DNA from 3 places in the Brevibacillus sp. JB24b genome. Region 1 is predicted to be linked to each of the others. Evidence: a T-box and tRNA genes for the amino acid it is inferred to sense, from the RefSeq annotation. Region 1 holds a T-box; the other regions hold tRNA genes.
The links. The T-box of region 1 lies ahead of serS (serine--tRNA ligase). A T-box ahead of a tRNA ligase gene usually reads a tRNA of that ligase, here a tRNA-Ser.
Positions count from the first base shown of each region.

Region 1 (10,939 bases):
GGTTCCACAAATCACAGCGATTTATGAGTGCGCCACTGTAGCACGTCAATATAATATTCCAGTTATCGCCGATGGTGGTATTAAATACTCTGGTGATCTAGCGAAAGCTGTAGGTGCTGGGGCATCTGTTATCATGATTGGTAGCTTGTTTGCAGGTACAGATGAATCTCCAGGTGAATTTGAAATTTATCAAGGACGTCGTTTTAAAGTGTATCGGGGAATGGGTTCCATCGGCGCTATGAAAGCAGGAAGTAAAGATCGTTACTTCCAGGAGAATGCTCAAAAGCTAGTTCCTGAAGGTATTGAAGGGCGTGTAGCTTATAAAGGACCTTTGGCTGATGTTGTGTATCAGCTTGTTGGTGGTCTACGTGCTGGTATGGGTTATTGTGGGGCGGCTACAATTGCCGATTTGCGTGATAAGTCTACTTTCGTTCGTATTACTGGTGCAGGCTTGCGTGAAAGCCATCCACATGATGTTCAAATTACAAAAGAATCTCCAAACTACTCTATTTCATAAGGATAGAGCAACGATAGGTTTACCAAGCTAAAAAGCAAGGTGAGACAAAAGGGCTTTCCATTTGGGAGTCCTTTTGTTTTTTATACGATCTAAGGAATAAAATATACGATGTAAAAGATCGTATTATCACGAAGGGTGTAGAATCAGAAGCTACATCCCCAAAAAAACAAATAAAATCTGTATCAAAACACCCTATTAGAACGTCAGGTTAAAAGAGGGGATTTTCTGTTGGCTAGCATTACCAGCAATTTTTCTCATTGAGATGCGTATGGTGCTCTTCAAACAACGGCTTTTAGTATGATAGACTAAAGACTGTGTTCAACAGAGAAAAAGAAAAAAAAGGATATTTTTAAAAAGTAGGGGAGTGATTGTAGACATGATGCAAAAATGGACAGCGAGAGTAAACAAACTTTTATTGGCTGGTGCGATTGGAATGCTATCCATTGTTGGGGGAGCAATGCAGGCTGCTGCTGCTGACACGCCTGCCAATCTTGATTTAGTGGCGAGTTCAGCAATTCTAGTAGAAGCATCAACGGGAAAGATTTTGTATAGTAAAAATCCAGACACTCCATTGCCACCAGCTAGTATGACTAAAATGATGACTGAGTATCTGGTATTAGAGGCTATTAAAAAAGGAAAAATTAAAGAGGATGAACTTGTACCTGTTAGTGACTATGCCTTCTTTATTGCTAAAATAAAGGACTCCTCAGGCGTGTACTTAAATGCTGGGGAAAGTCACAAGGTAAGTGAACTATATAAAGCCATGGCGATTGCCTCAGCTAACGATGCTACAGCTCTGTTAGCAGAAAAGATTGGTGGAACAGAAGCCAATTTTGTAGACATGATGAATAAAAAAGCCCAAGAACTCGGGATGAAAAATACGTTTTTTGTTACATCAACCGGTTTGCCTGCTAATGAATTAGGTCCGTTTAAACCGGCAGACACAAGCAAAGATAATGTGATGTCTGCACGTGATGCAGCTATCCTGGCAGATCATTTAGTGACTGATTATCCTGAGGCATTAAAAATTTCTAACATACCGCGCTGGGTGTTCCGTGAGGGTCAAAAAGATGAAATCAAGCTAGCAAACAATAACTGGATGCTTCCAGGTTTGCCAAATGAAACACTTGGGGTAGATGGTCTTAAGACTGGTTATACAGATGCAGCAGGCTATTGCTTTACAGGAACAGCTTATCGTGATGGAATGCGCTTAATCACAGTTGTGATGGGAGCTAAAACAAAAACAAGTCGTTTTGAAGAAACGAAAAAGTTATTAAATTATGGATATAGCACCTACAAAGCTACAGAGAAGCTGGGAAAAGGCGTACCTGTACCAGGATTTGAAAATGCACCAGTTAAAAAGGGAGTAGCTCTAGAAGTTCCAGCTATTACCACTAAATCGGTTAATGTTGTGGGTAAAATTGGAGAAGAAGCTAAAGCAACGCCTCGTGTCGAGTATAAAATTTTGACGGCTCCTATTAAAAAAGGTGATGTTATTGGTACCGTCTACCTTGATACAGAAGGAAAAAGCGATTATTTGATGCCAAGTAATCTAAAGGGCGGAGTAGATTTGATAGCTGCTGAGGATGTAGAAGAAGGTAGCTGGATTCGCCTATTCTTTAGAAGTATCTTTGAATTTATCGCTAGTCTGTTTAAAAGTATTGTTGGCTAATGAAGCAGAGGTAGCGTTGCGAGCAATAGAACTTTAAAAGAAGGCAAATATTCTGTCAAGATATGTTGTCTACTTTTTCTGATTGGTTTACAATAAAAACAATGTTTCAAATCTAATCCTTTTGTAGGGATGTTCACTTATAGGGGAGGCTCACTGATGGTACAGGTAGGTACAGATCGTGTTAAACGTGGAATGGCAGAAATGCAAAAAGGCGGCGTAATTATGGACGTTGTCAACGCTGAGCAAGCTAAGATTGCGGAAGCTGCGGGTGCAGTAGCCGTTATGGCACTGGAACGCGTTCCATCTGATATTCGTGCGGCCGGTGGCGTAGCTCGCATGGCTGATCTAGGAATTGTAGAGGAAGTATTAAAATCCGTCACGATTCCTGTAATGGCAAAAGCACGTATTGGTCATTTTGTAGAAGCACGTGTCCTGGAATCTATGGGAGTAGATTATCTTGATGAAAGTGAAGTACTTACTCCTGCTGATGACTTGTACCATATTAATAAAAAAGATTTCACAGTGCCATTTGTCTGTGGTGCGCGTGATTTAGGTGAAGCTCTTCGTCGTATCGGAGAAGGTGCATCTATGATTCGTACAAAAGGGGAGCCAGGAACAGGAAACATTGTTGAGGCTGTTCGCCATATGCGTACGATGCAAGCGCAAATCCGTAAAGTACAAAGCATGTCTTATGATGAATTAATGGCTGAAGCGAAAAATCTTGGAGCTCCGTATGAATTGTTGGAGCAAATTCACAAAACAGGAAAGCTTCCTGTTGTAAACTTCGCTGCCGGTGGTGTTGCAACACCAGCTGATGCTGCTTTGATGATGCAACTAGGTGCGGATGGCGTATTCGTAGGTTCCGGTATCTTTAAATCCGAGAATCCTGAAAAATTCGCTCGTGCTATTGTAGAAGCAACAACACACTACACTGATTACGAATTGATTGCACGCGTTTCTAAAGACCTTGGTTCTGCGATGACAGGAATCGAAATTTCTAAGTTGCCGCAAGCTGAGCGCATGCAAGAGCGCGGTTGGTAATATGAGCAAGCCAAGAATCGGTGTTCTCGCACTACAAGGTGCGGTTGCAGAACATATGCACATGCTTGAGTTAGCAGGTGCAGAAGCTGCCGCAATTAAAAAGGTGGACGAGCTATCTGAGATAGATGGCTTGGTCATTCCGGGTGGCGAGAGTACAACTATAAGCAAACTCATGCATAAATACGGCTTTATGGACGCTATTCGTCAGTTTGCGAATGAGAAGAAGCCTGTGTTTGGAACATGTGCAGGTGCTATCTTACTTGCAAATGAAATTGAGTATGCACCAGAAGCTCATCTAGGTTTAATGGAAATGAAAGTGGCGCGAAATGCTTTTGGGCGACAAAAGGAAAGCTTTGAAATCAAGATGCCAATTGCTGGCGTAGCTTCTGACTTTCCAACTGTCTTTATCCGTGCGCCTCTTATCCTAAAAGTCGGCGATAAAGGCGAAGTGTTAGCGAAACATGAAGAAAATATCGTAGCTGCTCGCCAAGGGCAATTTTTAGCGGCATCCTTTCATCCAGAACTAACAGATGATTATCGAATGCATAAATATTTTGTAGACATGGTGAAAGAATATCTAACAACAGGGAAAGCATCCGTATAGGGTGCTTTCTTCTTTTCAAAATAAAACAGAGCGTGTAAAATGAACATAGAGCATTGTTTGCAATTGATTACATCATGTAGTACATTTAATAACAAGAAAAACACCCATAAAGAACATGTTGATAAGAAATAGTACTCTGTTTTTATTGGTTAAGAGAGTCGATGGTTGGTGCGAATCGACCCAATGGGCAGAAGAATCCATCTTTGAGTGGTAAAGGACATAACTTTGCCCGGTCGCGCGTACCGTTATTTACGTGGAATGAAGAGGATAAGACTAGCTTGTTTGATTTAGGCGGGCTATATGGCTTATCAATGAGGGTGGCAACGCGGAGTTAACATTCGTCCCTAGTAGATGGGATGGGTGTTTTTTATTTTGTCTAAAATTTGGAGGGGTTTTACATGTTAGACGTAAAAATACTGCGTCAAGATATTGAAGAAGTAAGACGTCGATTGACGCATCGTAACGAGGACATCTCCGCACTGGATCAGTTTGCAGAAGTGGATGAAAAACGTAGACAGCTTATTCAAGAAGGCGATACGCTAAAAAATAAACGTAATACAGTATCAGAGCAAGTAGCTGTATTAAAGCGTAATAAAGAGAATGCAGATCATCTGATTTCTGAGATGAAGCAAGTTAATGAACGCATTAAGGCGTTGGATGAAGAGCTACGTGAGTTAGACGAACAGCTAAATATCATTCTATTAAGCCTTCCTAATTTGCCACATGAAAGCACGCCAATAGGTACAACAGAAGATGATAACGTAGTGCATCGCATGTGGGGAGAAGTTCCAACCTTCAGCTTTGAACCAAAGCCACATTGGGAAGTAGCCGATGCGTTAGGTATTCTTGATTTTGAAACAGCGTCCAAAGTTACAGGAAGCCGTTTTGTTTTCTATAAAGGCATGGGTGCCCGCTTAGAGCGTGCTCTAATGAACTTTATGATGGATCTTCATGCAGACAAGCATGGATACGAAGAAGTATTACCACCATATATGGTTAATCGCGCTAGCATGACCGGGACAGGACAATTGCCTAAGTTTGAAGAGGATGCTTTTAAGGTAGATGGAGTTGATTATTTCTTGATCCCAACTTCTGAAGTACCTGTTACCAATATGCATCGTGACGAGATTATTGACGTCGCTCAACTACCGCTTAAATACAATGCATTCAGTGCATGCTTCCGTTCTGAGGCGGGGTCAGCAGGACGTGATACACGTGGATTAATTCGCCAGCATCAGTTTAATAAGGTTGAACTTGTGAAGTTCGTGAAACCTGAGGATTCATATGAAGAGCTAGAAAAGCTGGTAAACAATGCGGAAACCGTGTTGCAAAAGCTTGGCTTGCCATACCGTGTCATGAGCATGTGTACAGGTGACCTTGGTTTTACAGCTGCGAAAAAGTACGATTTGGAAGTATGGCTTGCAAGCTATAGCACCTACCGTGAGATTTCTTCTTGTTCTAATTTTGAGGATTTCCAAGCTCGTCGTGCAAATATTCGTTTCCGTCGCGATGCAAAAAGCAAACCGGAATTCGTGCATACAATGAATGGCTCTGGTTTGGCATTAGGTCGTACAGTAGCAGCTATTCTGGAAAACTTCCAACAAGAAGATGGCTCTGTTGTGATTCCAGAAGTATTGCGTCCTTACATGGGTGGAGTAGAACGAATTACAGCTAAGAAATAACAGAGTAGGTACTGTTTAATGGCTGTATAAAACTTCATAGGTAAAAGCAAAACTGGTAGTCGTCTATTCAATAGACAGCTACCAGTTTTTTGTGGTTTTTAGCATCATAAAAAGCAATTGGAATAAGAATTTTTATGATAAAAAAGAATTTATTGGAAAATAATTTTAAAAAAGATTGTCAATTCAGAACTAACTGTTATATATTAATTCATATAAAAGATTATTGTTATAATACAGAATTACGACAGGATAAGGAGGATGGAAGATGGACTGCTACAAATGCAATGGAAATGGCGAAAATGACTGCCCGCATTGTAAGGGAAAAGGTCATACACACGAAGGGGATTACTGTGTCTCATGCCAAGGACATGGTTGTATAAGTTGTTGTACATGTAGTGGATCAGGATTAGTTGAATAAGTGGAGGTAGTTACACGGAGGGGAGTGTTGAAAATGGAAAGAATTTTGACTGAAATTCAACCGTATCCAGCTGGTGTTCAGATTACTGGAGAGATGAATGAGCGGTATCAAGAAATATTGACACCAGATGCATTGACTTTTCTAGCTGATCTATCAAGAATATTTGAGGTGAGACGACAGGAGCTTTTGCTAAAGAGAGAAAAACGACAACAGGGATTTGATCAGGGAATGATGCCCCACTTTTTAGAGGAAACCAAAGACATTCGAGAAGCGGATTGGACGATTGCCCCTATTCCTGATGATTTACAGGATCGTCGGGTTGAAATTACTGGCCCCACCTCAGATCGGAAAATGGTCATCAACGCTTGTAACTCAGGTGCTAAAGCTTTTATGGCCGATTTTGAAGATGCCAATTCACCTTCTTGGAGAAATACGATAGAAGGTCAAATCAACATGAGAGATGTCATTAACCGTACCATTTCCTTTACTAGTAAAGAGGGGAAATCATATCAGCTACATGAGCAGATTACTACATTGTTAGTGAGACCACGTGGCTGGCACTTACAAGAGAAGCATATTTATGTAGATGGTCACCCTATGTCAGCTAGTTTTGTGGACTTTGGTCTCTATTTTTATCACAATGCCAAAAAGCTATTGGAAATAGGATCGGGTCCTTATTTTTATCTTCCGAAGATAGAAGGGCACGAAGAAGCAAGGCTATGGAATGATGTTTTCGTATTCGCCCAACAAAGGCTAGGAATTGAACAAGGTACGATTAAGGCAACAGTGCTCATAGAAACGATTCTTGCTAGCTTTGAGATGGATGAAATTCTGTATGAACTACGAGATCATAGTGCTGGACTTAACTGTGGACGATGGGATTATATTTTCAGTTTTATCAAAAAATTCTGCAAAAACAAGAGGATAATATTCCCTGATCGTGCTCAAGTAACCATGGCTGTTCCTTTTATGAAAGCTTATTGCGATCTAACCATTCAGACATGCCATAAACGAAATGCTCATGCAATGGGAGGAATGGCAGCACAGATTCCTGTTCGCAATGATGTATTGGCCAATGAAGCTGCCTTCGAGAAGGTAAGGCTGGATAAAGAAAGGGAGGCACTAGCAGGTCATGATGGTACATGGGTTGCCCATCCTGGTCTTGTGCCAGTTGCAATGAGTGTATTTGATCAAATCATGCCTTCTGCTAATCAGCTACATCTAAAGAGAACCGACGTACAGGTATGTCCAGCAGACTTATTAGCTGTTCCAGAGGGTACGATTACAGAGCAGGGGTTACGGACAAATATCAGTGTAGCTATTCAATATGTGGAGGCGTGGCTGAGGGGAATGGGTGCAGTGCCCATTAACAATCTCATGGAGGATGCGGCTACGGCGGAGATATCTCGTGCTCAAGTATGGCAATGGATCCGGCATCCCGATGGAATAGTAACAGATGGTCGTAAAATCACATGGGAATGGGTAGAGGAATTGATCCATGAAGAAATCGCTACCTTACAGCAGGAAATCGGTTCGGAACGTTTTGAGGCAGGGGAGTTTTCAAGAGCAATTGCTTTGTTTAAAGAAGTCGTTCAGGCGGAAGAATTTATGCCTTTCATTACGATACCAGCGTATGAGCACATCTAAAAAAGGAAGAGGAGTGGGGAGCAATGACCAAATTGAAGCAAATCAAGGAATTAGAACAGTCTTGGGAGTCTAAACGTTGGGAAGGAATTACGAGACCTTATTCGGCTGAGGAAGTAGTACGCTTACGTGGTTCTATTCAAGTCGAACATACATTGGCAAAGCTGGGAGCAGATCGACTTTGGAATCTGCTTCATACCGAGGACTATGTTCATGCACTAGGGGCTTTAACGGGAAATCAAGCGATCCAGCAAGTGAAGGCCGGGTTAAAAGCCATCTATTTAAGCGGATGGCAAGTCGCTGCTGATGCCAACCTATCTGGTCACATGTATCCCGATCAAAGCTTATATCCAGCTAACAGTGTGCCACAAGTGGTAAAAAGAATTAATCAAGCCTTCCAGCGGGCAGATCAAATTTCTTATTCGGAAGGAAAAGAAGAAATCAATTGGTTTGCACCAATCGTAGCCGATGCGGAAGCTGGGTTTGGTGGACCACTTAATGTATTTGAATTAATGAAAGCCATGATTGAAGCGGGCGCTGCAGGTGTTCATTTTGAGGATCAATTAGCTTCTGAGAAAAAATGTGGTCATATGGGAGGAAAGGTCTTAATTCCTACTCAAGCAGCTGTCAGAAATTTGGTAGCCGCACGATTTGCTGCTGATGTGATGGGGGTGCCAACCATAGTGGTAGCTCGTACCGATGCCAATGGCGCCTACCTACTTACAAGTGACATTGATCCGAGAGATCAGGAATTTTTGACAGGGGATCGTACAGCGGAAGGATTCTATCAAATACGTGGAGGACTAAATGCAGCAATTGCCAGAGGACTAGCATATGCTCCTTATGCAGATCTTATTTGGTGCGAGACATCAGAGCCTAATTTAGAAGAAGCTAAACGTTTTGCCGAAGCCATTCATGAGAAATATCCAAACAAATTATTAGCCTATAATTGCTCCCCATCCTTCAATTGGAAAAAGAAACTAGATGAGGATACCATCGCTTCCTTCCAGCAGGAAATCGGGAAGATGGGGTATAAGTTCCAATTTGTTACCCTGGCTGGTTTCCATGCGCTTAACCATAGTATGTTTGAGCTAGCCCACGGCTATCGAGATCGAGGAATGGCGGCTTACTCAGAGTTACAGCAAGCAGAGTTTGCTAGTGAGCAAAAGGGGTATACCGCAACAAGGCATCAACGTGAAGTAGGAACAGGATATTTTGACGAAGTTGCACAAGTCATCTCAGGCGGTAATTCTTCTACGACTGCCTTGCATGGATCAACAGAAGAAGAACAATTTTCAGGTAGTAGATAGGAGAGGGAGTTTGGCTATAATCTAGCACAATGTGGTACAAACAGGCTACATGCATACAGAAAAAAGAGTAGGTTCCTTTTAAAGATAACCTGCTCTTTTTCTATTTGGTGGCGGAAATATCCATGTAGACTTATTCATTGGAAATTCCCCCTTATAATGATCATCTAAATTAACTCTTGATAATCCCTTTGTTATAGCGACGATGAAGAGGCGTGGATGCTTTCGTTGCGCTGTTTTTAGGGGTGAGTGCTTACTTTTTACCCTACTAATAGATAGCTGAAACAAGCTAATCGAGAGCGATTCGTTACAGTTATTTTTGTTTCAGTCAAAAAAAGCTAGGGTAAGTAAAGGGCAAGCAAGAAACATAAACATTTGAAGGAGGAATGAACAATGGTACCACAAGTTCATGTAGTAGAAAACGGAGTACAGGTGAAAGAAGTTATTCAACAGTTCGACCGTTTGGGATACGCTCCTGATCATATTTATGTACTAGCCCATGATGAAAAGCGGACCCATACCCTTGCAGAAACTACAGAAGCGGAGGAAATAGGAGTAAGCGAGGAAGGAGTATTTGGTAGTATCGCAAATTTATTCCGTTCTCGTGGGGACGAATTGCGCTCTAAAATGGAATCGCTAGGATTGAGTAAATCAGAAGCAGAGCGTTATGAGCGTGAATTGGACAATGGTCGTGTATTAGTAGTGGCAAAACCAAATTAAAATAAAAAAGAGCCAAAGGATGAAAAACAAAAGGGGAGAGTCACATGGGATGGGTTCTCCCCATTCTTTGGCATCTTCTAGTGATGTATCAAATATTTTTATATTGATTCAATAACAGATAAATGTGGGTACATGATAAAAGATCAGTTATTAATGCAGAGGTGATAATGAGAATGAACCCAACGAATGTTTTTGAAATGACACAGCAGGAAACAGAGTCAGGCACAATTGTATTTCTGCAAGGTCAGCTTGATTTATCGATGGCTCCTTATTTTCGAACGGTTTTGGAGCCCCTCGCTATACAAAAAGATAAAACATTAACCTTAAATCTACGAGATTTACGATATATCGATAGCACAGGGATAGGCATTATTATTTCCTTTCTAAAAATGCGGAATGAAATGGGAACAACTTTGAATGTAGAGGAAGTTTCTCCTAAAACCCAGCGTCTGTTCGATATGATTGGGATTACTAAGTTTTTAATGCCACAAAAGGAATCACGTATGGATAAGACAGGAGGAACGGCATGATTGCTCAAAATAAATTAGTCCGCATGACCATACCCGCTCATGCTGACTTTATCGATGTAGTTCGGCTCTCTTTATATGGATTAGCAACCAGAATGGGTTTTTCTTTTGAAGATATTGAAGATATGAAGGTTGCTGTATCTGAAGCTTGTAATAATGTTATTGTTCATGCCTATGAAGGAGTGGAAGATGGTTTTATTGATGTGGCGTTCGAGACAGCACCTGAGAGCTTGCGTATTGTCATTAAAGACTATGGGGAGAGCTTTGATTACAAAACGGTGTCTGAAAAAGCGAGCTCTTTGCATGATAAAGAAATAGCAGATGTAAAAGCTGGCGGTTTAGGAATCTACATGATGCAAGCGCTGATGGATGAAGTTGAGGTATCAAATGAAAATGGTACAGAGGTGGTACTTACTAAATGGCTTGGCGGAAGTCTAGGAGGGAATACGCATGCAGCAGAATCCAATGTTAGCGTCATCTCCCGGGATAGCAGAGAGTGATCTAGAAAAGATACGAAGGTATCAGGAAACCAGCTGCCAAGAACTAGCTACCGATTTGTTAGTTAATTATGACTCTATGATTAAAATGGCGGCTAAAAAGATCTCTCGTAACTGTCGGGATTTTTATGAGGATTTATATCAGATTGGGCAGATATCATTACTGCGCTCATTAGAGCAATTTGATGCTAGTTTAGGATTTGCTTTTGAACCTTATGCGATGAAAAGTTTAATTGGGCATATGAAGAATTATTTGAGAGATAAATCTTGGTATGTCCAAGTGCCACGTCGAATTAAGGAGAAGGGAGCA
Region 1 is NZ_JBNVQV010000001.1:33,090-44,028, forward strand. It holds gene guaB (IMP dehydrogenase) at 1-517, shown strand, start outside; gene ACQV1I_RS00140 (D-alanyl-D-alanine carboxypeptidase family protein) at 894-2,189, shown strand; gene pdxS (pyridoxal 5'-phosphate synthase lyase subunit PdxS) at 2,346-3,230, shown strand; gene pdxT (pyridoxal 5'-phosphate synthase glutaminase subunit PdxT) at 3,232-3,834, shown strand; T-box leader at 3,944-4,183, shown strand; gene serS (serine--tRNA ligase) at 4,233-5,516, shown strand; gene aceB (malate synthase A) at 5,968-7,581, shown strand; gene aceA (isocitrate lyase) at 7,605-8,888, shown strand; gene ACQV1I_RS00170 (general stress protein) at 9,279-9,605, shown strand; gene ACQV1I_RS00175 (STAS domain-containing protein) at 9,779-10,135, shown strand; gene rsbW (anti-sigma B factor RsbW) at 10,132-10,632, shown strand; gene ACQV1I_RS00185 (sigma-70 family RNA polymerase sigma factor) at 10,583-10,939, shown strand, end outside.

Region 2 (10,939 bases), 1.6 Mb from region 1:
TTAGCCAAGGAAACCTTTATCTTGGAGAACAAATAGTAAATGATGTTAGCCCTAAGGATCGCAATATTTCTATGATCTGCCAAAGTTATGTGCTTTATCCACATATGAACGTTTATGAAAATATGGCTTTTGGACTTACATTACGCAAATATTCAAAAGAGGAGATTGACAAGCGAATTAGAGATATAGCCCAAATTCTCGATATTACCCATCTGTTATATCGTAAACCAAGAGCCTTATCAAGTGGTCAACGTCAACGTATTTCCCTAGGTCGGGCCATTGTACGACAGCCACAAGTTTTTCTAATGGATGAACCCTTCTCCAGTCTTGATGCAAAATTACGCGTGCAGATGAGATCTGAAATTGCGACCTTACATAAACGTAGAGAATCCACTATTATTTATGCAACTGATGATCAGAATGAAGCAATGACTATGGGGGAACGGGTTGTCGTTATGAAAGAAGGTTGCATTCAGCAAGTGGCATCTCCTGCTGAGATCTATCATTATCCAGCAAACCAATTTGTTGCTAGCTATATTGGTTCTCCTCCCATGAATTTCATTCCTGGAATATTAGAGGAAATCGTTAATCAAATTTATTTTGTTAGTAATGGATTTCAGGTGGTCCTTCCGCAAGATAAAGCCAACATTGTCAGAAACAAAAGCTATGTCGGAAGGAAAGTTATTTTTGGCATCCGTCCTGAAGATTTTCACTGTTATGATTTTTTGTCACAAACGTCCACTCTAGCTCTGGATAATAGGCTAAGCGTTGTAATTGAAGTAGTGGAAAATATGGGCCCTGACCAGTACATTTATTTTAGTAATACCCAAACGAATCAAATGGTAGCTAAATTGGATGCTCGCGAATATATCAAGGTAGGTAGTAGTATCTGTATAGGCATGGATCTACATAAAATTCATCTATTTGATAATGAAACGAAATTGGCTATTTTCACAAAATAATATGATTGGCATCTCCTACAATTAGATAAATAGTAGGAGATGCCTTTATTTTTACTCTGTACGGACGCTTGCCTCGCTATCCTCTTCTCGTATGTTTGTCTCGTCAACAGTCCCTAGCGCATAGGAATCACTTACCTGCTCATGGGTCACTGCTAACCCTTTACTCTGCATGTCATTGCTTTGGTAATCATTGATATCATATGATTTCGTGACGTACTGATTACTTGAAGTCTTTTTATTGAAAGCCTCATTTTTTTGGTTAGCCAACTTACATACCTCCATTGGTCATTTATCATTCGTTCCTCTTTTAGTTTGCTTTGTACCTTTTATTTTTAACCATTTGCCCCACTAAGATTTTCCGTCATAAAGAACCGGTAAACGTAAAGGCTAAGGATAATCAAATGTGGGGAGGAGTTTGAGTGAAAACCATCTTTACACTATTATTTGTTGGCCTTTTAGCAGGTGTTTTGTTTACGGGAGGTCATTGGCTCACTCCAGGAAAACAAATGCCGCAAGCAGTGAAATCCCCTACCTCACGGACTTTAGAAAACAAAAAAGAACCACCTACCGTGACCCAAGATGAAGTGCGGGTTCCCAAAATTAACTATGTAGAACAAGTTCGAGACATGCGCCGAGATATGGAGCGTCGACAGCATATCAAGACCATTCATCACAACAAAAAGGATAAGAGCCATTATGTGGAGCGAGAGGTAGTGGTTCACTTCACTCCCCGCCCTTCCAATCAAGATTTACAGAAGATGCTACGTAAGGTAGATGGCTATGTAAAAAAGGACTTTAAAAAAGCAATGATCATTAAATCTCGCTCACTATCTACTGAACAGCTTATGAGGTATTTTGCAGAACATCCAGACTCAGTGTATGCCGAGCCAAATTATTTACTGTTGCCAAATAAACAGCCTAATGACACCTACTACAAACGCTATCAATGGAACCTAAGCCAGCTTGGGATGGAACAAAGCTGGGAAATTACTGAAGGCTCCAGTCAGGTCATTGTAGCCGTAGTCGACACAGGGGTTGATTTAACCCATCCTGAGTTTAAAGGGAAATTGGTGAATGGATACAACGTAATAAATGTCGGTAAGCGTCCACAAGATGATAACGGTCACGGTACACATGTAGCAGGAATTGTCGCCGCTCGTACCAATAATCAGGATGGGATAGCCGGTATTTCGTGGAAAAGTAAAATTATGCCTGTTAAAGCAATTGGAGCAGACGGTAGTGGCAGTGCCATCGACATCGCACAAGGAATTGAGTGGGCTGTTGACCATGGGGCCTCTATCATTAATTTAAGTGTAGGTAACTACGTGTCCTCCGCAGCCCTGAAGGCAGCATGTACGTATGCTTATCAAAATGATGTAGTTCTTGTAGCAGCCACTGGGAACGATGCAAGTGAGCAGCCTAGTTACCCTGCTGCTTTTCCAGAAGTAATTGGCGTATCAGCCGTCGATCAGGATGAGAATCTAGCTGATTTCTCTAATTATGGGAAAACGGTTAGTTTAGTTGCACCAGGAGTAGATATACCTAGTACTTATATACACAAAGACTATGCCGCATTGTCAGGTACATCTATGGCTTGTCCACATGTTGCAGCTGTAGCCAGTTTACTCCGTTCTGTCAATCCAACTCTTAGCAACAGGCAGGTCAGACAAATCTTAGAGAAAACAGCAACAGACTTGGGTACACCAGGTAAGGATTCGTTATTTGGGTACGGATATATCAATGTAAAAAAAGCACTACAGCAAAGTCAAATGGGACAGGAAGCTGCACCTTTATCACCTCCCCCATCTACACCTTCCACTGGTAACCAAGCTCCAGTCACTGGTTTCCAGCGTTTTATAGAGCATCTGATCGGTCGTTATCTTCAGTCGTTTCGTACTCACCAGCAATAAAGTATAGTCCCAAATGAAAGGATGCGGTGTCATTGAAAGCCGTCATATTGTTTGCTCATCCCGGATCTCAGAGCTTTAATCACGCTATTTTACAGCAAGTAACAGAGAGCTTACACCAGCATGGTATAACCCCAACCTTACGTAATTTGTATGAGCAAAAATTTTCACCTATTTTTTCGCCTGCTGATATGCACGGATTAGAAACAGAGCAAGTCCCAAAGGCCATTGAAGAGGAACAAACCATACTCACGGAATCTGATCTTTTGATTATGATCTATCCAGTTTGGTGGTGGTCACAACCAGCTATTCTGAAAGGCTACATTGATCGTATCTTTTCTGATGGGTTTGCCTTTAAATATGAAAAATCTGGCCCTGTTGGTCTGTTAACTGGTAAACAAGCCCTCGTTTTTACAACAACACGAGAATCACAGCAAGAAATGCAGGCGAGTGGATTGGATGAGGTTGTTAAGAAACAAGTCGTGGATGGTATTTTGCGTTTCGCTGGATTTGATCCGGTTATCTATCACAATTTTGCAGAAGTACCATATGTGGAAGAAACGATCCGAAAATCATATCTACAGCAGGTAGATCAAGCTATTACTTCTCTGAAACTTCCTGTACTAATGTAAAAACTATGTAAAAATAGGCTTTCCTTAAAATGGAATCTAGATTTTGTTTCAATACTTCATTTCCATTAAAATTATTGGAAAGCCTATTCTTTATAAAAGAAAATCAGTTCATTTATGTAAAATTTTGTATACAGACACAAAAAGTCAAAAAAATTGACACTTTTCGTACATATCATCCCTTTCAATTTTCAGATTTATTTGTATAATAGAAAAAGAAAGCATACAACATATTATTAGAGAAAAAGAGACCCTTCAAATTCGAAAGGTCCCCACCTAAATATAATGCCGTTATAAAAATAAGTTACTTCGTAAACCCATTCTCCTGTTAATTGCTCGGTTGCATCCGCTTTTTCGTAATGTAATCTGTTTCATAGTACTGCAATTCATCACGTAGAGGCTCAAAGATTCTCGACAAACCTAATGTTAGGCTCTCTAGATCAGGAGTAACCTCTTTGCGGAAAATAATGCAGTCTTGCCCTGTGTACGAGTACCTGCCATCCTCATCGTAAACCTCGCCTTTGGGATAGTAAAAATTAATTACACAGGTGTGGTACACCTGGTAGAGTGCTTCTTCAGCAAACTCCTCGTTAAAGCGAGCGCGTCGAAGACAGATTCCCAATTTCTCATAGGCATTCTCTGCATAAACCAACAAACGACGTAAATCAGAAAGATAGCTACCATAGTAAGCTTCATACTCTTGAGCATCCCCGGATCTTTCAACCAAATCTGCTAAAGTAGTTTGATTTAGGAATCTCTCCACTTCTATGCTAACCTTCTTCAACCGCATAAAGGTATCTTCGCATAACTGTTTTACATGAGCGTCTGACATAGAGAATCCTCCTTAGGGCAACAGATATAAAGATTTACGTTTATTGTAAAAAAACTACCCCGGAGTTACAAGAAGTTTTTATTTTATAACAACAGTTTCTGATTAAGATTGATAGTTTGTTCTCGTATTTTTCTTCTGAAACATATACGTAACGAATGCCACAAATAGCGCAACGACAATCATAAAGAGCAGTATGATGTTGTCGGTACTAACAAATTCCCATCCATGTCCCTTACTGATAATTTCTCGTACCGAATGTAAGAAATAAGTGAGCGGCAAGGATTTTGCTATGATTGCAATCACTGTTGGCATGGAAGTGATTGGCCAAGTCCATCCAGATAGCATAAATGATGGTACTGCAATTAACATGGCTGTTTGAGTAGCTTGTAGCATATTGGAAGAGAAAAACGAAATAGCAAATCCAATTGCGACTACTGCTAGATTGAAAATAAATCCACATAGGAAAAGTAAGCTTAGGCTTCCGTAGTATGGAACAGCAAAAAATTTAAAGATCAATACATATGTTAGTAAAAAGTTAAACATGGCAAGGATCATATGAGTTGTTATTTTACTGAGCGCAATTTTTATAAACCCATTTCCCTTCAAGGTATCCATCCAAGTTCCTTCTTCTTTTTGACGAGTTACGCTTAAAGAAACGCTCAAGAATGCCACCTGTTGCAATACAGTTCCTGCTAATCCAAAGATCATGAATGCTAGATAGTTAAAGGTTGGATTATGTAGTATACGATAACGGTAGTCAATCCCTGTTGCAAAGTTTGTTGCCGCACTACCCCATTCACCTTTTGCCTCTAACTTTTTTAACGTCACTCCACCAGAAATGGTTTTCACTAGAGAGCTCGCAGCACGAACAGATGTATTTGAAATCATCATGTTACTTCCATCAATCAGATTTAAAATCTCTGTTGGTTTACCCAATTTAGCGTTGACGGTCAAGCCTTTTGGAATGATAAACCCAACTTGCGCCTCTTCATAAGTCATCAGATGTTGTAGCTGTTCTTCTGTTGTAACTACACTTGTTACAGAGAACGTTTGATCATTGTCAATCGCTCTGATTAATTCTCGTGTTAATTCGGTTTGATCTAAGTCTGCTACCACTGTAGGTATCTCCATCACACGCTTTTCCTGATACAGGTATCCGAACATCAGCATGTAGACACATGGCACAAGAAATACAATATTTCGAATCGTTTTGTTAGTATAGACGGATCGCCATTCGTCAGCTACTAATTGCCAAAAGCTATTCACGAGCGCCAGCCCCTTTTAGGTGCCATTCGACAGTAAAGCCAGGGCGTACATCTTTATCCTCCACTTGCAATTTCACTTGGAACGCTCGCAAATCACGGGAGTTTAGTTCCTGAGTTGCTTTCTTCGTCGCAAAATCTGCCGCTGGTGCTACCATTTGTACAGTTGCATTAACTTCTTTATTCAAACTTGGAACAAACAGCGTAGTTTTCTCTCCCACTTTCACGCTGCCAAGTTGGTTTTCATCTACATACATTTTTACGAATTTATCGTTTTCTACTTGAATTGTCATGATGGAAGAGCCTTGTGCCACAAGTTCCCCTTTTTGTGAGGAAATCGATTTTACCACACCGCTAACAGGTGCAATCATCTGTGTATTACGCAAATATGCTTCAGCTTCATCCAATGCACCTTTTGCTTGTTTTACGCCTGCTTCCGCTGATTTGACATCAGATTCTCGTAATCCTACCTGACCAAGGCCTGCAATCGCATTTTGGTATGCTGCATTCGCTTGGTTTACTTGAGCAGTAAGTGCTTCAATCTGTTCTGGACGAGCACCTTTCTGTGCCATGTTTAATTGTTCTTGTGTTGAAGTATATTCAGCAGAGTATTTCTCAAACTCAGCCTGAGACTCTTCTAATTTAATTTTTGGAATAGCCCCTTCTTTTAATAAATCCTGCATCCGTTTCATGTTCGTCTGAGCCAAATCACGCGCTGTTTTTGTTGCTTGAAGTTTCCCTTTTAATTGCGCGATCTCTTCTGGGCGAGCTCCATTTTTGTTAGCTTGCAAATTTGCTTGAGCTGCTTGTAGAGCTGCCTGGGCCTGCTTCACCGTTGCATCACTTGACCCACTGGTGATGGAAACCCCTTTTTTGGCCTGTTCCAATTTTGCTTGAGCTAACTGGTACGCTGCTGCTGCCTGATCGCGTTTTGCTGTAATTTCATCGCTTCCAAGCACAGCTAGGAGTTGACCCTCCACTACGATGTCGCCCTCTTTTATTTCAATCTTGTCAATTGTTCCTGGGACCTTGAAGGCTAGATCTACTTCAGTACCTTCTACAACAGCAGTTACTTGCTTCGCAGAGCCTCCCGCATAACTATTCTTTTCAGAAAACAGTAAGTATCCACCTAAAAGTACGATAGCTGCTACAAGCCCCACCAAACCAACCATCATCTTTTTATTCTCTCTCATAACCTTCTCCACTCCAATTCGCAATTTAAGCGAGTCCCAGAGCCCCTTTAAATAGGATGAGTAATGTATCTCTGGTCTCTAGCGTATAAACTGGCTCATTACGGAACATCTTGCGAAGAACGACAAATCCAATACTCCCAAACAGAGCGGATACAACTGTCTGCGTTTCCATATCGCTTTTTATAAACCCTTGTTCCTGCATGTTAGCCAGGTATTTCTCCATTAAAGAAAAATAATTGCCTAATAATGTTCGAACCATATTATCTCGTGTTATATCTCCTGAGGAGAAGCTTAACAGCAACAGACAAAACTCACTGTTATTCGAAAAGAAGCGCAAATGCTCATCTAGTACGTGCAAAAGACGTTCCTGAGGCGTCATGGTGGTATCTTCCGTCGCCCCTTTGACGGACTCCATTAGCATTTCCACTCCCTTTTGATTTACATAATAGAATAACTCCTCCTTCGTCTTAAAGTGGTAATACAACGTCCCCTTTGCTACCTGGGCAAATTCTGCAATTGTATCCATCGTTGTATCCGTATACCCATATTGGGCAAATGCTTGCAGGGCACTCTCATAAATTAAATCCTTCTTTTTGCTCATTAATATGTACCCCCATATAAACTGACCAGTCAGTACAGAGATTAGTGTACTCTGCTTTTTGTTGACCGTCAAGGTATTTTTGGAAAAAAGTGATTGCCCATTCACACTTCATTCGTGTGATGTCTTCGTTATGATATTTATTTACAATTATCGATACCCGTAATCTCAATGCTTCAAACGATTGCTATCTAAGATTGATTATCCATATCCTAGTCAGCTCGTTACATTGTATAGCCAATTGTTTTTATGAAAGTAAAAAAGCCGATGAACAAGTCATCGGCTTCCCATTTAAGTAATATGGCGGAGGGAGAGGGATTCGAACCCCCGTGACGTTGCCGCCTAACGGTTTTCAAGACCGCCCCGTTATGACCACTTCGGTATCCCTCCATATAACTGCTGATAGACATTATGTAAAAAACAATTTCGAATCACGAAATACATCAGCAAGTATTATTATACTAAACCCAAATTAAAAAGACAAGCATTTTTTAAATATTTTTTTCTAAAATTGTTGTGGAGTTTGTATCCGTTCACTAGATTGTGTATGATAGACTAAATAAGTAATTGGTAAGTTCCTACAATAGACTTATGGTTCTTACCGTTTCATGAAGGAGTGACTTTGTAACAATGGACCAACTCATTACATTTGCCAAAGACTATTGGATGATTCTTATTCTGGTCTTATTGGCAGTGTTTGTGCTTAATTTTTTTCTAAAAGCTTTGTACAAAATTGTTTTATTTAGTCTGGTCGTCGGAGCTATTCTGGTCTTTGGTTTCAATTATACGCCAACCGAAGTGATGAACATGGGACGCCAAGTGGTAAACGGTGTCGATGAAGTGTTCACATCTACTGTAAGACCTTTAATCGATTCTGAAATTAAAGATGCCACTTACAATTTCCGCGACGATGGAAGTTATGAAATTAAAACTACGAATATCCGTATCGAAGGCAAAAAAGGCGATCCGAAAGCCACTGTCTACTATAAGAATTTTAATTTCTCCATTAATATTAACGACCTAGGTGAATTGGCTCAACAGCATATTCAGAAGGCTTCTGATGGCAAATCAACACCGTAATAGCCAATACATTCGTTTTATCTAAAAATGCTTCGTAAAAAATCCCGGTTCACGCCTATTCTCAGGCTACGAACCGGGATTTTTCGTACACGGTATATTTTATATTCATTGGAAACTTTTTTTGCTGACAGGATGTTTTATGTCTCTCTTCTGTGGTACATCGTTTTTCATGAGGGGTATACTTACCCTAATGGTAAGCAAACACTATACACATATACAAAAAAACCGACGAAGCTCTCAGCTCATCGGTTTACTATTTCTTCTTTATGTATGGCGGAGGGAGAGGGATTCGAACCCCCGTGACGTTGCCGCCTAACGGTTTTCAAGACCGCCCCGTTATGACCACTTCGGTATCCCTCCGCGTTGCTACATAAAGAATATAGCATATAAAAAAATAAATAGCAACACCTTTTTTAAAAAAATTATGAGGTTAATAGTTTTTCTTTCGTTTATTTATCAATCATCTATCTCACACCACTCTATGAGAGTCAGGGCGAATAGCTCAGCACAAGCAAAAATATCATCAAGCACGATATACTCATCTGGATAATGTGCGACTTGGGTTACCCCTGGTCCTATAATAATTGAAGGAGTATCAGCCAGCTTTGTTAATAAACCACCATCAGTTCCCCAGGGCGATGCTTCTATGACCGCAGTCTCTCCTAAAACCGATGGATAAAACTCTTGCAACAGTTTAAGCAATGGATGGTCCATATCTACCTCACCTGGTACCCATCTCGCTCCATACCATTCTAACTCAACAGGATGATCTGCAAACCATTCATCTTCCTCCGTAAGCTTCTGTAACGCAGTTTGCATTTCCTGTTGGGCTTCCTCCATCTCTTCCCCAGGTGCTACACCCATACGTCCTTCTAGTGTAACCAAATCAGAAACGGACGACGGCCATTTTCCTCCTTGTATTACACCTAAATTAATAGGTATCGGTATGGGTAATTTAGCGTATAAAGGATCTGACATTCGTTGATTTCTTTCTTGCTCTAAGCGCTGAATCTGCCTAATTACTGTCATGCTTTTTTCAATGGCACTAACTCCTTCATAACGTGTACCTCCATGTGCCGATCTGCCACGTATGAATAAACGGAACCACATAGAACCTTGTTGTTTCGGAAAAATTTTCAGATTTGTTGGCTCTGGTATCAAAGCAGCGTCAGCTTTATACCCACGTAAAATAGTGGATAAAGTCCCAGCCCCACCGCTTTCTTCCTCTACAACACTTTGAAAGATAACATCTCCTTTTAGACGTACACCAAGCTTTTGCAAGGTTTGTATAGCCAATAGAGACGAGAGATTGCCACCTTTCATGTCTGTTACCCCACGACCATACAATTTCCCATCAACAATTTCTCCGCTAAACGGTCCTTGTGTCCATTGATTTAGCTCCCCTTCTGGCACAACATCAACGTGCCCATTGAGAATAAGAGAACGCCCTCCTCCAGTTCCCTTCCATACCCCTACTACGTTAGGACTCCCTGTAAATTCTGCACGCGGTGAAACAAAATAGGCATGTTTCTCCAGCTTTTCAAGCTCATCACCTGTCATCTCCCAAATATCTACTTCAAGTCCCAGCATTGCCAAGTGATTTGCTATTTTCTGCTGAATACCCGCTTCCTGCCCTTGAACACTGGCCTCACGCACCCATTCTTGCAACAAGCCTATAGCATCCTCTCGATCCATTTGTAGCTGCTCACGAATTCGTTCTTGCCATGTCAGTGTTTGGCTTACGCTCATGGTAGTCTACCCCCTTAGAAAAAAGTGGTTACTTCTCCGCTAAATAATAGCTCTGCTTCGGTAGCACCAATGACATCTGCTACTGTGTAGGGATGCATCACTTCCAATAGATGCAATCCATCTGTTTTTACTTCCATCACTGCCATATCAGTGATTATCATATCTGCACTTCCCTGAGCAGTCAGAGGCAATTTACACTCACGTACAATTTTAGAACGACCATTTTTGTCCAGATGGGTGGTGAGAACTAAAACCTTCTTAGCCTTTTGTGCTAATTCCATCGCTCCTCCCATTCCTGGAACTCGTTTACCAGGAACAATCCAGTTAGCAATATCACCACGCTGACTTACCTCTAATACTCCAAGAATCGTCATATCTAGCAAACCTCTGCGAATGATAGCAAAAGCAGTAGCGCTATCAAAAAAGGAAGCTCCGGGCATTAAAGTAACAGGAAAGCCCCCTGCGTTGCACAAATTAGGGTTTTCTTCTCCAAGCTGAGGACTGGGACCTGTGCCTACAATGCCATTCTCAGCATGAAACAAAACGTTTTTTTCTTCTGGTATAAAATCCGCCACAAGCGTAGGAATACCGATCCCTAAGTTAATTAGCATACCGCTTTTTACTTCCAAAGCGGCACGCCTAGCAATTCGTTCTCGATAACTCTCAGTCGTACCTTCTTTTAATACTTCTCCCATGCCCATCGCCAATTCACCCCTTCACTTTGCAC
Region 2 is NZ_JBNVQV010000001.1:1,639,860-1,650,798, reverse strand. It holds gene ACQV1I_RS08070 (ABC transporter ATP-binding protein) at 1-962, shown strand, start outside; gene ACQV1I_RS08065 (YozQ family protein) at 1,014-1,229, opposite strand; gene ACQV1I_RS08060 (S8 family peptidase) at 1,382-2,872, shown strand; gene ACQV1I_RS08055 (NAD(P)H-dependent oxidoreductase) at 2,899-3,501, shown strand; gene ACQV1I_RS08050 (DUF3907 family protein) at 3,827-4,330, opposite strand; gene ACQV1I_RS08045 (ABC transporter permease) at 4,433-5,596, opposite strand; gene ACQV1I_RS08040 (HlyD family secretion protein) at 5,589-6,785, opposite strand; gene ACQV1I_RS08035 (TetR/AcrR family transcriptional regulator) at 6,811-7,386, opposite strand; tRNA gene ACQV1I_RS08030 (tRNA-Ser) at 7,685-7,773, opposite strand; gene ACQV1I_RS08025 (hypothetical protein) at 8,014-8,463, shown strand; tRNA gene ACQV1I_RS08020 (tRNA-Ser) at 8,735-8,823, opposite strand; gene ACQV1I_RS08015 (peptidase) at 8,920-10,212, opposite strand; gene ACQV1I_RS08010 (3-oxoacid CoA-transferase subunit B) at 10,227-10,913, opposite strand; gene ACQV1I_RS08005 (3-oxoacid CoA-transferase subunit A) at 10,892-10,939, opposite strand, start outside.
Region 2: it has a tRNA-Ser gene. The T-box ahead of serS (serine--tRNA ligase) is inferred to sense a tRNA for this amino acid. The anticodon was not compared.

Region 3 (10,939 bases), 1.5 Mb from region 1:
AGCTGTGCAATCACTTTACTTGTTTTCCCATCAACAGACATCTGATAGATGACGGTTGGTTCTTGCTGTGGCGGAGCGATCGCCTGGGACGATTGGGGAAGCAAAGTGCATACCATCAAAAAGAAAACCGTCAATCTGATATAAAGTCGTTTCATTATCCATCTTCCTATCTTTATGTATCGATTTCATTAGTAATAGACGCTCTTCCTATTCTTTTGTTTCGCAACAGGAGCAGCATGACTATCTATAACAGTCTTGGGTGGATATGCTGCTTAATTTCTACAAACAGAAAACGCGGGTATTTAAATAAGTTTTTCAGCTCCATCTACAACCAATATTTTTGTTAATACTGCTCCAACTTTTTGTTATATTTTAGATGATTATGGCAATCTTGAAAAAATGAAAAAGCATCCATTTTTACTTGTGAAGTCCATGCATAAGTGCAGGGGCTTTTTCGACAAAACCACCAGGTTCTCACCAAAGAATTCGACGAGGGAAGTAGTGAAGTAGCTACGGAATAATGAATTAAGACATTTTCTAGCCATCGCATAACATAAGCTCAGTAGAATCAAAAGAAATAAGCCATTCTAAGAACAGAATGGCTACCGACTTGGAACTCTCTACTATTTTAAATCATTATCTCTACCTTTATTCAAGAGAAAGGAAAATAACTTGGTATCACTCAAGTTAAGTTTCTAAATCTAGTAACATGTTAATCCAAACGAGCAAAAACAAAAATTGATTAGCATTCATTTATTTTACATAGACCTTACATTTCGGGGACGGATGTAAAATAAGGAAAGGAAAACAATTGAAAGTGTATGGTTATGAAGACAATGCGAATATCATTGGTTACAAGGTAAAGAGCCGAACTTTCCCAAATGAAGGATTCGGCTCTTATGTATGTAGCTACGTATATTGAATTATTACTGCATTTTTTTGGGAGGAAGGTGGAGAGTCAACCTGAGCAAGTCATAGATTAGTCCCCGATGTCATTGCCTAATTGTAGGTAGTAATGGCAAAGTGCTAGAATACCATCCTCAAATCTCTGCAGTGACAAGTTTTCATTTGCTGAATGGACATTAGCAGACGAATGACTAAATCCAACTAGGATAATAGGTATTTGAAATTGATTGTGCAGCATTTCTACCGCTGGAATTGATCCTCCCGCACGAATAAACTGTACAGGTTTTTGAAATACATATTCTAATGATTGAGCAGCTTGTAAGATCAAAGGGTGGTCGGGTGAGATAAAGTAAGGATTCGAATGACTATCCCAGTAGATTTCTATATTTACTCCAGGCGGAGTGTTAGCCTCAATATGTTTTTGGATGCATGCTTTTAAATCATGAGGATTCTGATTGGGGACTATGCGACAAGTTATTTTTGCTGTTGCTTTTGCTGGAATAATTGTTTTTATGCCTTTTCCTTGATAGCCTCCACTAATTCCGTTTACTTCTAGAGTGGGTCTTACCCATACTCTTTCTAAAGGTGTAAATCCTTCTTCACCAAATAAATTTGATACATGAAGGTCTGCTTTGAGTTGTTCAGATGAAAAAGGAAGGGATTGAAAATTTTTCCGCTCCTCTTCAGAAAGCTCCATTATATGATCATAGAAGCCTTCGATTGTAATAAAGCCTGTTTCATCTCTCATAGAGCTTAATAGCTGAGTTATAGCATGAATAGGATTCTGTACAGTTCCTCCATAAATACTACCAGAATGTAAATCTCTGTTTGGACCTTGCACACTTAGTTCAAAACCTAGTATGCCTCTTAGACCGTAGCAAATTGCTGGAACTTGCTCTTCTAACATAGCAGTATCTGAGATGACAATTAGATCAGCTATCAATAATTCAGAATAATCTTGAAGAATCTCCGGCATAGTAGTACTCCCAATCTCTTCTTCACCCTCAATTAAAAGTTTTACATTAATAGGTAATGCTTGGTTAGTACGAAAAAGTGCTTCTAATGCTTTTAGTTGCATAAATAGCTGTCCTTTATTATCTGTAGCTCCTCTGCCATAAAGATAATTATCTCTTATTTCCGGTTGAAAAGGATGGGAGTGCCATTCTTCTAAGGGATCAACCGGTTGAACATCGTAATGTCCATAAATGAGTACAATAGGCTTTCCTTTTGCATGAAGCCAATCAGCATAAACTGTTGGATGACCATTCTTTTGTAATAGCTGTACATTTTCAAACCCAATTTGGCATAGATGCTGGGTTAAATGTTGAGCGCAAGAATGAACCTCTTCTTCATATGACCCAGTGGTACTTATACTTGGTATTTGGATACATTTGATTAAATCATCTAGCATCTCAATTTTATGCTTATCTAAAAATGCCTTTAGTTGTTTCAAATTTTAACCCCCTGTTCATCTTAGTACATCCCATTATAAAAGTATGGAAAATAATTTAGAAATTAAATAATTTGATTGCTATAATTTATTTCTTTTATTACCTCATCTCATGATGTACCAAACTCAATCATACTAAATCAATGATTTTAATTGTGAAAATGACTAGATAATGAAACAGCCACCCCATAAGTGAGTGGCTGTTAGGAAGCACACGTAACTATAATAAAGCTCCAGTAAAGGTGATTCCCCCAATAATTGTTGCAGTACCACCACCAACAATATGGGCAGTCAATGAGTACGTAACATTTCCGGTACCAGAGGTCAAATCAACATGACTTATACTCGTGGTACCCAACGTGTTTGTTCCGGTTCTTTGATCACCAGTACTATAAATGACCGTTGTACCACGCAGTATTTGAAATTGGACTACTGGATTACTTGGTCCGTTTTGCCAGCCAATAGCTCCATTTAACCAGATACGATTTGAAGCGGAACTTCCCGTTATAGTGATTGTTTTTAATGTGGTTGGGATGCTACTTAATACAATTGAGGAACTACCAACAGTGTTGGGGGTATTTTCAGAAACCTGGAAATTTGAAAAGCTTCCGGTAGGACCAGTAGCGCCCGTATCACCAGTAGCGCCGGTAGGCCCAGTGTCGCCGGTAGCGCCAGTATCACCAGTAGGGCCAGTGTCGCCGGTAGCGCCAGTATCACCAGTAGGGCCAGTGTCGCCGGTAGCGCCGGTGTCACCAGTAGCGCCGGTAGGCCCAGTGTCGGCAGTAGGCCCAGTAGCGCCAGTGTCGCCGGTAGGCCCAGTATCACCAGTAGCGCCAGTGTCGCCGGTAGGCCCAGTATCACCAGTAGCGCCGGTGTCACCAGTAGCGCCGGTAGGCCCAGTGTCGCCGGTGTCACCAGTAGCGCCAGTGTCGCCGGTAGGCCCAGTATCACCAGTAGCGCCGGTGTCGCCGGTAGGCCCAGTGTCACCAGTAGCGCCGGTGTCACCAGTAGCGCCGGTGTCACCAGTAGCGCCAGTGTCGCCGGTAGGCCCAGTATCACCAGTAGCGCCAGTGTCGCCGGTAGGCCCAGTATCACCAGTAGCGCCGGTGTCACCAGTAGCGCCGGTAGGCCCAGTGTCGCCGGTAGCGCCGGTGTCGCCGGTAGGCCCAGTATCACCAGTAGCGCCGGTGTCACCAGTAGCGCCGGTAGGCCCAGTATCACCAGTAGCGCCGGTGTCACCAGTAGCGCCCGTGTCGCCGGTAGGCCCAGTGTCGCCGGTGTCACCAGTAGCGCCGGTGTCACCAGTAGCGCCAGTGTCACCGGTAGGCCCAGTATCACCAGTAGCGCCAGTGTCGCCGGTAGGCCCAGTGTCGCCGGTGTCACCAGTAGCGCCGGTGTCACCAGTAGCGCCGGTGTCACCAGTAGCGCCGGTGTCGCCGGTAGGCCCAGTATCACCAGTAGCCCCAGTAGCGCCCGTCGCGCCCGTCGCCCCTCCACTAGTCTGTAATATTCCGATGTCATCAACAACTATATCTGCAGTAGATAGAGCAGCAATTTTATTAATTATAAGTAAAGCTTGAGTAGCCGTCGCTGGTACAACAGAAGTTGTTTCATAGATGGTAGTCCAAATATTAGCTGTGTTATCCGGAAGGTGACCTACGGGAATTGTGAGATTTAGTCCAATACCAACAGGGATAGTTGCTACATCTAAATAGAGAAGTGCAATATTTACTTGAGGACTTACTAAATTCCCTAATTTTGCAATGGATAAAAACAATTCAAAACTATCTCCAGGTGTTACAGGAATTGCTTGAAACAATAAACTATTAGCTGTATCTCCAAATAATAATGCACTAAAAAAACCGGTATGACTCTGCAGATTAGTAATGGATACATTTGTAAAACTCCACGGGAACAGGGTTCCCGTTTCAAAATCGCCATTTACAACTTTGTTACTAAAGGGCAAATAAATCACCACTTCCATAATAGGGTTTATTGGCGCTAATGTAGTATATGTTGAGTCTTCTATTTTTGAAAGGGTTCGTACCATTAGATGAAAATACAAATTTTGAATGTCTAGAAAAATATAAATAATCCAAAAATCAAGGCGGAATTGTAAGAATAAAGTGGAGTAATCGAAGGATTGATTAGAAAACTTGATTAATAGAGGAACGCTCATACTAATGAATGAGGATTTTAGTGGATATCTGTAGAAGATCATATGTGATCGAAATATACATATCGTTCGAATGTTCTGCATACTACAGAAGGGCTCTGATCATACAGATAACCTCATAGGGTGAATGAAATTACCTTGATAGATGTTCTGGGTACAGAAACAGATGAGGTAGTAGATGCCGTGCAATTAAAGCTGGAAAGTAACAAGATTTATCAGCATATTCATATTTTAGATGAACGTGAGAAAGAGGTCATCATCGGGCGTTTTGGCCTAGATCAAGACAAGGAAAAAACACAGCGGGAAATTGCCCGCGAATTGGGGATTTCGCGTTCATATGTATCGCGTATCGAAAAACGAGCACTGATGAAGCTGTTTCATGAGTTTTATCGAACGAAACAGACGCAGGGCGGGAGATGATTTGATCGTGGGGGAGTACAAGAAAGACGTCAATCGAACACTCCCCCAATATTGATCATTGTTCCGTATTTTTGTTGCTTTTATCCCTAGAACGAATACATAGAAAAGTTCAAGTATTGAAACTTTTTTTGTTGATGGTTTACTTAAAGGTAAGAGAAGGTAAGGGATGTGGTAATATGATTACTAATCTTCATGTAGGTGACGAGGTAATAGCTCAAAAAATTCTTAACGTACAAATTCCTGCATATGAAATAGAGGCAGACATTATTAATTTTTACGGAATTCCACAGTTAAAAGATACAGTTGAAACCATTCGTACATGTAACGAAATCTTTCTAGGCTATATGATTGAGGAAGAATTGGTGGGGGCTATTTCTTATACGGCTGATCAAAATCATATAGATATCTGTCGACTAGTTGTTCACCCCAATCATTTCCGAAAAGGTGTAGCCGGAAGCTTGGTTGGCTATGTAATTGAGAATGTAGTCAAAGGAAAGAAAGTAACTGTTAGTACTGGTGCAAAGAATATTCCAGCAAAAAAACTCTATTCTAAGTTTGGATTTTTAGAAGTAAAAGACATCGAAGTTGCACCTAATGTTTTTATTACATTATTAGAAAAATAGACAAAGTAGTAATAATCATGGCTCACTAGATAATAAAATCGTACGAGAGGGGGATCTGCAAATATTACATTTGTGATAAGCTTTGTCAGCTGGTAATGCCTTTATTCTGATGGGTAAATAACAGGGAAGTAGCGCAACATTTTCATCTTATGATAATTGGAGAAAAGTGATATGATTTGAGTTATTCAGTCATTTATCTAACAAAAGGAAGTGTTCAGAATGCCTGTTCAAACATTCAAAGCAACTTCACATTTGCAGGATGGAATGGTCGTCAAGGCCCGCTCCAGAAATTTTGAGATGACGATTGATGAACCGAAAAACTTGGGTGGGACAGATACCGGGATGAATCCTGTAGAAGTGGTACTTTCCGCATTAGGTGCCTGCCAATCTATCGTAGCTAGAGTATATGCCAAAAAATTTAATATTCGTCTTGACGATTTTTGGGTAGAGGTAGAAGGGGATCTCGATACGGATGGCTTCATGAATAAATCTGATGTCCGGCGTGGGTATTCGGAGATTCGATACACATTTCATATCAAAACGGATGCTCCAAAAGAACGGGTAGAATCATTCGTAGAATTTTTGGAGCAGACTTGCCCAGTTGGAGACACAATTGCTAATCCAGTGAATCTCAAATTAAACGGAATTATTATTGAAACATAATCCATAGATACACAAATGATACAAATGATTGTAATCGCACCTTTACAGGGTGCTTTTTCATTTGTATCGTACATCAAAAATAGAGTAAGCAGATTCATAACTTAGCTTAATAGACATTTGGATCGTATGAAGTTATTTCCCATGTCGCAATGGAAATTACAGTTAGATTTACTTTAGGTAGTAGATTAAAATAAAATAGGATATAATTTCTTTCAATTATATACTTCGATGAGGAGCGTGGTTACTAATGAATGTTTACACCGAACCTCCTAAAAAATGCTCAGTTTGTAGGAACCAAAAGTTTCATAAAACCGAAACCCGCATTCAGGTATTCGACGATATTGTAGACGGAGAGCCAAGAAAAATAGAGGTAAAACGTCAAAGATACAGATGTCCGAATTGTCTGACTAAAGTATGGGACAAGGTTCATGGGGCATGTTCATATCGAAGGAAAACGTACACATTTATGGAAAGAGAGCAAGATATCCGCAAAGAAAAAAACTTTAGATAGCATAATCTTATGATAAGAAAGAAGAATGAAGAGACTCTGTTTTACACCTTGCGGATAGATGACACAGAAAAATCGAAAAGTATCTATTGCACAATCTGGCTCCTTGCTCCATTTTTTCTTAACAAAATAGCCTTTATTATCACACTCTGCGAATACTGACGGGTGTTCCAATTGACACTAGTTTAGCAAGAGCCTCTACGTCACGATTATACATACGAATACAACCGTGTGATACATATTTACCGATGGAGGCTGGATTGTTGGTACCGTGAATTCCATAGTGAGGTTTGCTGAGGCCTAACCAATATGTGCCAAACACACTTAAAGGTCCGCCTGGGTAAGAATTCGGATAGGGAACTTTGCTAACAATGGTAAAATTCCCGTACGGTGTCGCGGTAACTATTTTACCTAAAGCTACGGGGAATGATCGAATGAGTTGGTTTCCATTGAATAAATATAACGTTAGCTTAGATATGGAAACACGGATGTGATAAGACAAAGAAATCACCCTCTAATCAAGCGTCATACATTTTATGCGTGAGAAGTGAAATGGTAACAAATAACTGTTTTATATCAATACAGTGACTCGTACAGGGAAAAAGAGTGGAGAAAAGCACCTATCGAGGTTCGTTTAAATACGTAATTTGAATTTGATATAGGGCAAGCCTAATGAAAGGTTGCCCTATATCAGAGACTATTTATGAGGAATGATTGGTTTTTTCCGATTTATCTAGCTGTGTTACATAAGCAGCTCTACCTGCACCTAGGCCCACGAGTAGCTGTAGTAAGATAACCACAACAATCCCAATGAGAGGAAGACTCCAATCATCCGTGACATCGTGTAAAAATCCAAACAAAATAGGCCCACAAGCTGCCAGTGCATAACCTATTGACTGGGCCATACCAGATAACTCTGCTGATACCATAACATTAGGAGCACGCAGAGCAAACATGGTGAGGGCCAGACTGATACTCCCCCCTTGACCTAATCCAATAAAGATAATCCATAGAAACAACAAAGCGTTATTGCCTATAAGGAGCCCAGCAAAGCCAATCATACCAAACAGAGAAATGAGAACAGCAAGTCCACTTTGATTTTTACTTCGACCAGCAATCATTGGAACAAGAAAGCTGACAGGCAAACTAACAAATTGCATGAGAGACAAAATCCACCCTGCTGATTCCGCACTATAACCACGATCAGATAAGATAGCTGGTAACCATGAAATGCTTACATAAAAAGCTAACGATTGCAGACCCATAAAGAGTGTGACTTGCCAGGCAAGAGGGCAACGCCAAATGCTTTTTCCAGTAACCTTATTTATTGATGATTCTTTTGGAAGGTGAGGGTGTTGAAGCTGAGGAATCCATATTAATGCAGCGACAAGGCTCAGAGAGGCAACACTTAATAGAGAGCCCCTCCACCCAAGTTGTAATCCATGTGCAATTGGTACACTAAGTCCGGACGCTAGTGCCGCAAAGATACCCATTGATAGAGAATAGGCACCGGTCATAATTCCTACGTTATAAGCAAAATCACGTTTGATCAAGCTCGGTAACAAAACGTTGCCGACTGCAATTGCTAACCCAATCAATGCTGTACCAACAAATAGCAAAATAGTCGAAGGCAGATAACGTAAGATAATACCCAGGCTAAGTACAAGTAGACCAATAAATAAAGTTTTTTCCATACCAAATCGACGTGCTAGTTTTGGTGTAACAGGAGATAATATTGCAAAAGCAATCAAAGGTAGGGTTGTTAACATTCCCGCAACTGTGCCAGTAAGACCTGTGGTATTGCGGATATCACTAATCAGAGGTCCAACTGATGTTATTGCAGCACGGAGATTGGCAGCAATTAAAATAATTCCAAGCACGGTAAGGATTGTGCGAATTTTGGACTCATGTGTATGGCTGGTATTCGGGTTATATTGTTGCGTATTCATTTTTTCTCATCTCCTCCCCAAGCATCTTGTAGGACCTGCTTTAGCGTAATCATATATGAGCAGGCAATTACTTCCGTGGTGTCTGCATCTTGTTGTTTAATTGCTTCAATTAGTTGTTCAAATGGAATGATTACTTGTTGAACAGGTGACGTGTTGGTTGATTTAATTTTATAGCGAGTATTACCATCCTAACAACAGTGTACATCCAAATATTGGATGATTGGTATAATGTAGATGGTATCATATAATGAATCATCATTCAATGAGAGTGGTTATCAAGTGTATAATCGATTTTTCAAGGGCTTTAAAAAAATAAAAAAATTTTTATTTCACTCTTGCTAAATAAATTTACATCAGGTATAATAATTTTTGTTGAGAGGTTGTTACCAACATTTACTACACGGAGGGATACCGAAGTGGTCATAACGGGGCGGTCTTGAAAACCGTTAGGCGGCAACGTCACGGGGGTTCGAATCCCTCTCCCTCCGCCATACTTTATAAAAAACACGCTGAAGAAATTCATCGTGTTTTTTGTGCGTTCTAAAGGGTAAAGAATATTGAAGTTCAGGACAACCTGACAATAGTCTCTGTTAGTCAAAAAAAGAAATAGACTTCCTAAATTCTCTAATTAGAGAAAAGTAGTCTATTTCGCAACTGTAAAGAGTTCTTCTTTTTGAGAGGGAGGTTATGATAGATTGTGGAGATGTTCCTAGCTAGTCCAATGATAGATTCCAATCTAATCGATTCCATAGGCTGTTTGGATGCAGGATCAAATTCCGTACAAAACGTGCCATTTTCTCAGCACTCTCACTAGTTGTCTGTGCCCACCAGAATTGTCTTCCTATCAGAAAGCTTGTTCCAAACTCTTGCCAGCTTGAGTATTGTTGTTGAGCAACCATAGCAACTTGTTTTACTAGCTGGACGGTGGTTTTTACATACATAAAATGAGAGGAATTATGTTTGAGGTGATAAGGTGTCTATGGCTTGATCTGACGGTAGTACAGGTAGGATAAGAAATATGTGATGACTACCGTTCCTACTAGAATCACTAAGAGTGCCCAGCTTTGAATAAAGGGAGGTAAAAAACTACTTACAATGACAAGAATGCCTCCCAGAACAAATAATCTACCACCGATAAAATGTGTTTTACGCCAGACTTCATCACTAGCTAACGTCCAGGGAGTCTTAATCCCAACAAAATACGATGGTTGCATACGAGGCATTACATTGCCAATCAGGACAAACAACAAACCTACCAGCATGTTAACAATCAGACCGATGTTTAAATTGTAACCAAGACCAGTTAAGATAACCATACAATGCATGACCAGCATAAATACAATGAATAAATATCTAATGGTTAGATATGTACTCTTTGTCTTAGTGTATGTTTCCTGACGTGGATCAAATTTGGGAAGCACGTTCATCATGACATAGAGTAGGAGCATTAAAAACGGTGCGAAACCAACAGCGTACCATTTAGAATTATAGCGGTCTATTTCTCCGCTTGCGTTCCAGTGCATCGCTACTTCGTTGGGCAGATAAGGGAGACTAAAGATGCTAATGAGAATGGTGATGCTAAAAATCAATATAAAAAACCAATGTTTTTTCATCCTAACGCTCCTCCTCTGAAAAACGTAATATCCATTTCATTACATCTTGAAAAACGGTTGTGTGAAGTGAATACATGATGTGTTGACCCATTCGTTCATCCCGAATCAAATCCGCTTGTTTTAAAAGATTGAGATGATGTGAGATGCTTGGTTTTGTCATGTTAAAATGCTCAGCTATCTCTCCGGCTGTTAAGTCTTTTTCCCGAAGTAGATCAAGAATTTGGCGCCTAGTTGGGTCTGATAAAGCTTTAAAAGTTACGTTTAATCCCATTTCTTAGCTGGCACCCTCTCTATAATTTGATATTTAGATAAATTTCTAATTATTAAAGTATACCATCAGAAGGCAAAATAGAAAAGTCTATGAAAAAATGAGTTCTCTTAGAACAAGTCTCTCAGAACAAGTGTTTTAAGGATTGGAGAGGTATGCCTGCTTTTTATATAACAAAACGCTCCCTTGCTAAATGAAAGGGAGCGTTTCATTGGACATATGCTGTTGACAACATGTAGTGGATCACCTGCCATATCTATTGCAAAGAAGATAGCTTCTTATACTGCTCGAACGTGGTAAAAAGAGAACATAATTTTGGTCGCCAGGGCTTTTGATTTTTCAATAGCCAATTCTTTTGCTTTG
Region 3 is NZ_JBNVQV010000001.1:1,501,538-1,512,476, forward strand. It holds gene ACQV1I_RS07310 (hypothetical protein) at 1-155, opposite strand, end outside; gene ACQV1I_RS07315 (dipeptidase) at 980-2,359, opposite strand; gene ACQV1I_RS07320 (NTTRR-F1 domain) at 2,577-4,322, opposite strand; partial or broken gene ACQV1I_RS07325 (sigma-70 family RNA polymerase sigma factor) at 4,659-4,952, shown strand; gene ACQV1I_RS07330 (GNAT family N-acetyltransferase) at 5,129-5,575, shown strand; gene ACQV1I_RS07335 (OsmC family protein) at 5,795-6,238, shown strand; gene ACQV1I_RS07340 (L,D-transpeptidase) at 6,889-7,248, opposite strand; gene ACQV1I_RS07345 (CynX/NimT family MFS transporter) at 7,448-8,695, opposite strand; tRNA gene ACQV1I_RS07350 (tRNA-Ser) at 9,098-9,186, shown strand; gene ACQV1I_RS07355 (DUF1266 domain-containing protein) at 9,409-9,636, opposite strand; gene ACQV1I_RS07360 (SdpI family protein) at 9,673-10,308, opposite strand; gene ACQV1I_RS07365 (autorepressor SdpR family transcription factor) at 10,310-10,579, opposite strand; gene ACQV1I_RS07370 (hypothetical protein) at 10,855-10,939, opposite strand, start outside.
Region 3: it has a tRNA-Ser gene. The T-box ahead of serS (serine--tRNA ligase) is inferred to sense a tRNA for this amino acid. The anticodon was not compared.